2 regions of the Leptothrix mechoopdaensis genome follow, and region 2 is predicted to be linked to the other one. Evidence: riboswitches for the same ligand, from Rfam matches in the RefSeq annotation. Region 2 holds a riboswitch; the other holds the start of a gene.
What was found. Region 2 has a riboswitch for cobalamin ahead of ACWA7K_RS05825 (TonB-dependent receptor). Riboswitches for the same ligand answer to the same signal wherever they lie in the genome.

Region 1 (3,400 bases), 2.3 Mb from region 2:
GATGCGGCGCAGCTACTCGGCCAGCCCGCACGAAATCTTCTACACCGGCGGCGGCCAGCACACCTTCTCCAACTTCGACCCGCTCGACGACGGCCGCACGATGGACCTGCGCGAGGCGCTGCGGCGTTCGGTCAACCTCGTCTTCATCCGGCTGATGCGCGACGTCGTCCGCCACCACGCCCACCAGGGCCCGGCCGCGCCGCTGCTGCGCGAGGAGACGGGGCCCGAGGCCGAGGCGCTGCGGCGCGTCTACCTCGAACGTTTCATCGAGCACGAGGGCCGCGAGTTCCATGCGCGCTTCCACGCGCGCTACCGCAACCTGACGCCCGAGGCGGTCGAGGACCGGCTGGTCGACACGATCCGCGGCACCCCCGGCCCGGAGCGCCTGGCCGCCGCCTTCGGCGCGCTGCAGCCCGATGCCGATGCCGCCGCGCTGACCGCCTTCATCGTCCGCCAGAACCAGCGCAGCACGGCGCAGAACGGCGTCGCGCTGCCGACGCCGACGCCCGAACAGGTCGAGCGCCTGCTCAAGCGCCACGGTGGCGCCTCCCGGCAGACGCTGGAGACCCGCGCGCTGCTGACCGGCCTGCACCCGATCGAGCTGTGGACCGCCGCCGAGCTGCGCCGCGACGGCCGCCTGCGCCTGTCCGACCTGATCGCCAGCGGCGCCGAGGCCCGCCGCATGGCCGGCGCCTGGCTGCTGTCGCCCGGCAAGCGCGGCGCGCAGGAGGTCCGCATCCGCCAGATGATCGAGGACGAGTCCTTCGCCGAACTGCACCGCCGCTGGCAGCGCCTGGGCTACCCGTTCGATGCGCTGACACCGTCCTACGCGACGGCGCTGGGTGCCTCCGGTGACCGTCCGGCGGCGCTGGCCGAGCTGATGGGCATCCTCGTCAACGACGGCGAACGGCGGCCGTCGAGCCGGCTCGACCACCTCGCCTTCGCGATCGGCACGCCCTACGAGACCCACCTGCAACGCCAGGTCGAACCGGCCCGCCGCGTGCTGCCCGAGGCGCTCGCCAAGGTCGTGCGCACCGCCCTGGTCGACGTGGTCGACAACGGCACCGCCTCGCGCCTGAAGGGCAGCCTGAAAGACGCCGCCGGCGCGGTCATCCCGATCGGCGGCAAGACCGGCACCGGCGACCACCGCTACGAGGTCTACGGCCGCAACGGCCAGCTGACCTCGGCACGGGTCGTCAGCCGTTCGGGCACCTTCGTGTTCCTGATCGGCGATCGCTACTTCGGCACCATGATGGTCTACGCCGCCGCCCCCCATGCCGAGGGCTACACCTTCACCAGCGCCCTGCCCACGCAGGCCCTGAAGACCATCATGCCGGCGCTGCAGCCGCTGCTGCAGAAGGGCCTGTGCCAATCGGATGCCCAGCGGTCCACGACACCGCCCGCGCCGGTGCAGGCGGCGGGCAAGGCGGGCGGTCCGGGCTGAGTCGGAGGGTGGCGGGCCGAGCGGCCTGAAGCCGTGCCTCTATGATCGACCGGTTGGTGCTCGCGCCCTGCATCCGTGCAGGCGCAGTTCAACGGGAATCAGGACGGGCCGGCGCCAGCACGGACCAGCCCCAACCTGAGCTGCCCCCGCAACGGTAAGCGGACGGGGATCGGATCGATCCCCAGCTCGTGTCGAATCCACTGGAAAGCCTGGCTTTCCGGGAAGGGCACACGGGTCGTCTTCGCCAGCCCGGATACCGGCCAACGAAGTGGTGCGTCGCGCAAGCGGCACGCCTGATGGCGCCGGGCTGCGGGGAAGCGGCCGGGCGCGTTTTCGCTTCGGTCCTTCACATGTTCCCCAAGTCCTACCGCCTGCGGGCCACCCCGCATGGGCGCGCCGTGTTCGCGCGCCTGTCCGGCACCTTCGTCCTTTCCTTCGTTTCACTCTGCACCGCCGTCTCGGCGTATCCGTCCGTGCAGGACCCGCCCCGACCGCCCGTCACCACGCTCGAACGCGTGGTCATCACGGCCAACCGGACCCCGCAACCCCTGTCGACCGTGCTGGCCGATGTCTCCACGCTCGATCGCGACGACATCCAGCGCAGCGGCGCCATCGGCGTGGCCGACCTGCTGGCCCGCCTGCCGGGCATCGAATTCGCCCGCAACGGCGGACCCGGCACGTCCACCAGCCTGCTCGTGCGCGGCAGCGAGAGCCGCCACACCGCCGTCTACATCGACGGCGTGCGGGTCGACTCGCAGTCCACCGGCGGCGCCTCCTGGGAGCAGATCCCGCTCGACATGATCGACCACATCGAGGTGCTGCGCGGCCCCGCCGCTGCGGTGTATGGCTCGGACGCCGTCGCCGGCGTGGTGCAGCTGTTCACCCGTCGCGGCAAGGGCGAGGCCCGCACGACCGCATCGGCGAGCGTGGGTTCGCACGGCACCGCGCAGGCGCAAGCCGGCATCAGCGGTTCGGCCGATGCGCTGGACTACGCGCTGTCGGCCGGCCAGGGCCACAGCGCGGGCTTCGATGCCCGGACCGCCGCCGCCAGCGGCCACAACCCCGATCGCGACGGCTGGAAGCGCCAGTCGGCGCAGGCGCGGGTGGGCTGGCAGGTCGAGCCGGGGCACCGCCTGGACGCGTCCTGGCTGTCCAGCCGGCTGCGTTCCGGCTACGACGGTTCGGCCACCGCCGACGACGAGAACCGGCACACGCTGACGACCGGCAACCTGGCCTGGACCGGCCGCTGGCACGCGGATGCGACCACCCGGGCGCAGCTCGGCCAGACCGGCAGCAGCTATGCGACGCAGCCGAGCATCTACCGCACCGAGACCACGCTGCGCAACGCCACGCTGCAGCATGAGCAGCGCCTCGGCGGCCAATGGCTGTCGGGCACGCTGGAGCGCCGCGACGACCGGCTCGACAACGCCGCCACGAGCTATGCCGCCCGGCTGCAGGGCGACCGTCATCAGGACGCCATCGGCCTGGGCTGGCGGGGCACCTTCGACGACCACGGGCTGCAGGCCCACATCCGGCATGACGACGACAGCGAGTTCGGCGGCAAGAACACCGGCAGCCTGGCCTGGGGCTGGGCCTTCGTGCCGGACTGGCGCGTGATGGCGTCGACCGCCACCTCGTTCCGCGTGCCCACGCTCTACCAGCGCTACAGCTCGTACGGCAACGCGGCCCTGCAGCCGGAAACCGGCCGCCATGTCGAGGCAGCGCTGCGCTGGACCGCCGCAGGCGACGAGGCCAGCCTGACGGCCTGGCACAACCGCGTCAGCCAGCTGATCAGCTTCGGCGCACCCGGACCTTGCGCTGACCGCTCGGGCTGTTACGTCAACGTCGGCCGTGCCGACCTGAAGGGCGTGACGCTGGCCGGTCGCACGTCGTGGCGCACGGTCGCGTGGCGCGGTTCCGTCGACTGGCACGACCCGCGCAATGCCGACACCGACA
Region 2 (3,400 bases):
GCGCCGCCCGGTCGGCCTGGTGACGGGCGATGCGCGCGCGCATCTCGTCGTCACCGGGCCAGGCGGTGGCGATCAGCGTCGCGCGCCGCCCTGCCCCGGCGGCCAGCCAGTCGGCCGCGCGCTGTTCGGCCGCACGCGACTTGCCGCTCTTCTGGCCGCCGAGGATCAGGGTGTGCATCGCCGGGTGCCTGCGTCAGAAGTTGAAGCGGGCAGACGCCACCACGGCCCGGCCGGGCTCGGGGTAGATCGCCGACACCTCGCCCGCATCGCAGCGGAAGGCCTGGGTCGTGTACTTGCGGTCGCCCACGTTGGTCACCGACAGCGCCAGCTCCCAGGTCGGCTGGCGCCACGCGTAACGCGCATCCAGCGTGGTCGCCGAGGCCATGCGGCAGTCGTTGGTCAGCGTCGGGAACTGCTGGCCGGCGTAGACCACGTCGGCGCCCAGGTGGTGCTGCGGCAGGAACTGCCAGTTGACGCCGACCAGACCGCTTTCGCGCGGCGCCAGCGGCACGTCCTTGCCGGCGTTGACGCCGCTGTCGAAGCGCGAGCGGCGCAGCGCGGCGGCCGCGCGCAGCTCGACGGTGGCGCTCAGGTCGTGGCGGCCCTCGAACTCGACGCCGCTGCGGCGGGTCGGGTCGTAGTTGACGTTCGCGCCGAACAGGCCGGAGGCCGGGTCGAAGCCGATCTCGTCGGTCAGGCGGCTGCGGTAGACCCGCGCCTCCAGCCGGGTCGTCTCGATGCGCCAGCGCGCGCCAGCCTCGAGGTCGCGCGAGGTCTGGGTGCGCAGCGGCGTGCTGCCCAGCTCGTCGACATTGGGCAGGCGGAAGCTCTTGCCGATGCGGCCGTAGACCTGGGCCTGGCTGCCGACGGGCTGGACCACGCCGGCGTCCCAGGCCGTCACGCGGTCCTCGGCCCGGCCGACGCCGAAGCTCTGCGCGTCCTTGACGGCCGATTCGCGCCGCAGCCCGGCCGACAGCAGCGTGCCGCCCGGCAGCGTGAGGTCATCCTTGACGTAGACGGCGCGGTTGCGCTGCTGGTCCGGATCGCCCTGCGGCAGCACGTCGCGGCTCCAGCGGTTGTGGTCGACACCGATGCGGAACTGGTTCGCCAGGCCGGCGATCTGGCCGCTGTGGCGCGCCCGCAGCGCCGCCATGCGGGCGGTGACGTCGTAGTCGAAGGCCGAGCCGAAGTTGATGCTGCGCAGCGTCTTGCTGCGCTGCCCGACATCGGCGGCGAACTCCCAGGCACCGGCCCGCAGCTCGGCGGTCAGCGTGTTGCGGCGGCCGTCGATGCGGCCGTGGTCGGTCAGGCTGAAGGCCTGGCTCGGATCGCTGGCGTACTGGGCTGCCGACAGCGCGCCGGGCAGGCCGGTCGAGACGGTGTCCTCGGCATGGCGGGCCACCACGCGCAGGCCCTCGCCGTCCTGCCACTGCGCGGTCAGCGAGGCGCCGCCGACGCCCGAGGCGAAGTTGTCGCGATGGCCGTCGTTGAGGCGACGCTGCGCCGCCAGGTCGAAGCTGAAGTCGCCCGCGTTGAGCGTGGCCGAGCCGCGCAGCTCGCGTCGACCCTGGTTGCCGCCGGCCACGTAGACCTGGCCGTTGTCGCGGCGGGCCACGCCCTTGCCGGCCTTGGTCGTCACGACGATCACGCCGCCGGTCGCGCCTTCGCCGTACAGCACGGCGTTGCTGCCGCGCAGGACCTCGATGCGTTCGACCGTCTCGATCGGGATGCCGGCCAGCCGGGTGCCGCCGGTGTCGCCCTCGCTGATGCGGATGCCGTCGACGACGATCACCATGTTGCTGTCGGACGTGCTGCCGAAGCCGCGCAGGTCGAGCGCGTATTCGCCGCCGCCGTTGAGGTCGAGCCGGCCCGGCACGCCGAGCTGGCGCATCACGGCCTCGTTGATGGTCGTGTAGCCGCCGTTGCGGATCTGCTCGGCGCTGATGACGCTGATGCCGATCGGCTGGCTGTCGGCCTTGTCGGCGAAGCGGGTGCCGCTGATGACGACCTGCGGCAGGCTGTCGGCCATCGCCAGCCGGAGGCCGAGATCGGACTGGGCCATCGCGGCGCCCGACGCGCAGAGCGCGGCCGTGCAGGACAGGAGGGACGCCGCCGGTCGACGGGCGTTGCGGAACGAGAGGGACATGGGAAACACCACGGAACAGACGTGCACGCCAGCGTCCCCGCAGGCCTGCACCACATGGCGGAGACGCTCATCGCGCGTCCGCCCCCTGTTGGCCGGTATCCGGGCTGACGGAACAACCTCTGCGACCTTCCCGGCGCCGTGTGGCGGCACCAGTGGCTGAACGCAGAAGCGGGTCTGGGCACATGGCCTCGACCGTCCGCTTACCGTTGCGGGGGCAGCGCAGGTTGGGCTCTTCCCGATGGGCGTCGCCTTCCTGCTTCCCGTTTAACCGGGCCCCTTGAGGAGGGCCCGAGCACCAACGGCCGCGAGTGTATCCGTGCGTGTCCGACGCCTTGCTGACGGCTCGCACGGCCCGGACGCCACGGTCGCCACCCCTACAATTCACAGGCTCGGTTCACGCAGTCGTTGCGTGAGCGCTGCAACCCCACTGCGCATGTCCACCCTCGAAGACCTGGCCGACCGCGTCGACCGCCTGCTGCTGCGACACGACGAGCTCAAGCGCACCAATTCGCTGCTCGAGCAGCAGCTCGCGACGGTGCTCGCCGAACGCGACAACCTGCGCTCCCGCCTCGCCGCCGCCCGTCACCGCATCGACGCGCTGATCGAGCGCCTGCCCGCCAACGAACACGACGCCACCCAGGCCAGCGGGAGCGACGCATGAAGCAGATCGAAGTCAGCATCATGGGTCAGACCTACGTGCTGGCCTGCCCCGAAGGCCACGAGACCGAACTGCTGGAGGCCGTCAGCAGCGTCGACCGCGAGATGTGCGGCATCCGCGACGCCGGACGCGTCAAGGCGCGCGAACGCATCGCCGTGCTGGCCGCCCTGAACCTCGCCTACGCGCTGGCCGAACAGGCCCGCACGCCCGCACCGGCGCCAGCCGCCGTCGCCGCTGCGGCACCGGCCGCCGGCCACATCGACGTCGACGCGCTGGTTCGGCGTGTCGATGCCGCACTCGGTCACGACGGCCAGCTGCTTTGAAGGTCTTGGGCCGCATGGCGGCCCGGCTGGGTTCTAGAATGGACTCGTCCGCCGCGTCCGCGAAGGTTTTATATTTCCTTGAACCGATGCTCTCGCGAGCCAGGGCTTGGAACATCACCAGGCTGGCGTGATCGTCTCGCGTCAGATGAACCCGATGCCTGGTTGACCTTGCCCACCTGAATCCCCCTGGGTTCAGGAATGCGACCTTTGGTTCGCGGTGGACACCCTCTCCCGAATGCCCCGATGGAACGCTCCTACTGGCTGATGAAGAGC

Region 1: it holds a riboswitch for cobalamin, as region 2 does, so the genes downstream of both, ACWA7K_RS15575 (TonB-dependent receptor domain-containing protein) here and ACWA7K_RS05825 (TonB-dependent receptor) in region 2, are expected to answer to the same signal.

The regions. Positions count from the first base shown of each region.
Region 1 is NZ_CM132699.1:3,606,803-3,610,202, forward strand. Features, by position in the region: gene ACWA7K_RS15570 (transglycosylase domain-containing protein) at 1-1,444, shown strand, start outside; cobalamin riboswitch at 1,482-1,723, shown strand; gene ACWA7K_RS15575 (TonB-dependent receptor domain-containing protein) at 1,795-3,400, shown strand, end outside.
Region 2 is NZ_CM132699.1:1,279,836-1,283,235, reverse strand. Features, by position in the region: gene ACWA7K_RS05830 (bifunctional adenosylcobinamide kinase/adenosylcobinamide-phosphate guanylyltransferase) at 1-178, opposite strand, end outside; gene ACWA7K_RS05825 (TonB-dependent receptor) at 194-2,146, opposite strand; cobalamin riboswitch at 2,220-2,461, opposite strand; gene ACWA7K_RS05820 (DUF904 domain-containing protein) at 2,580-2,807, shown strand; gene ACWA7K_RS05815 (cell division protein ZapA) at 2,804-3,127, shown strand; gene ACWA7K_RS05810 (EVE domain-containing protein) at 3,371-3,400, shown strand, end outside.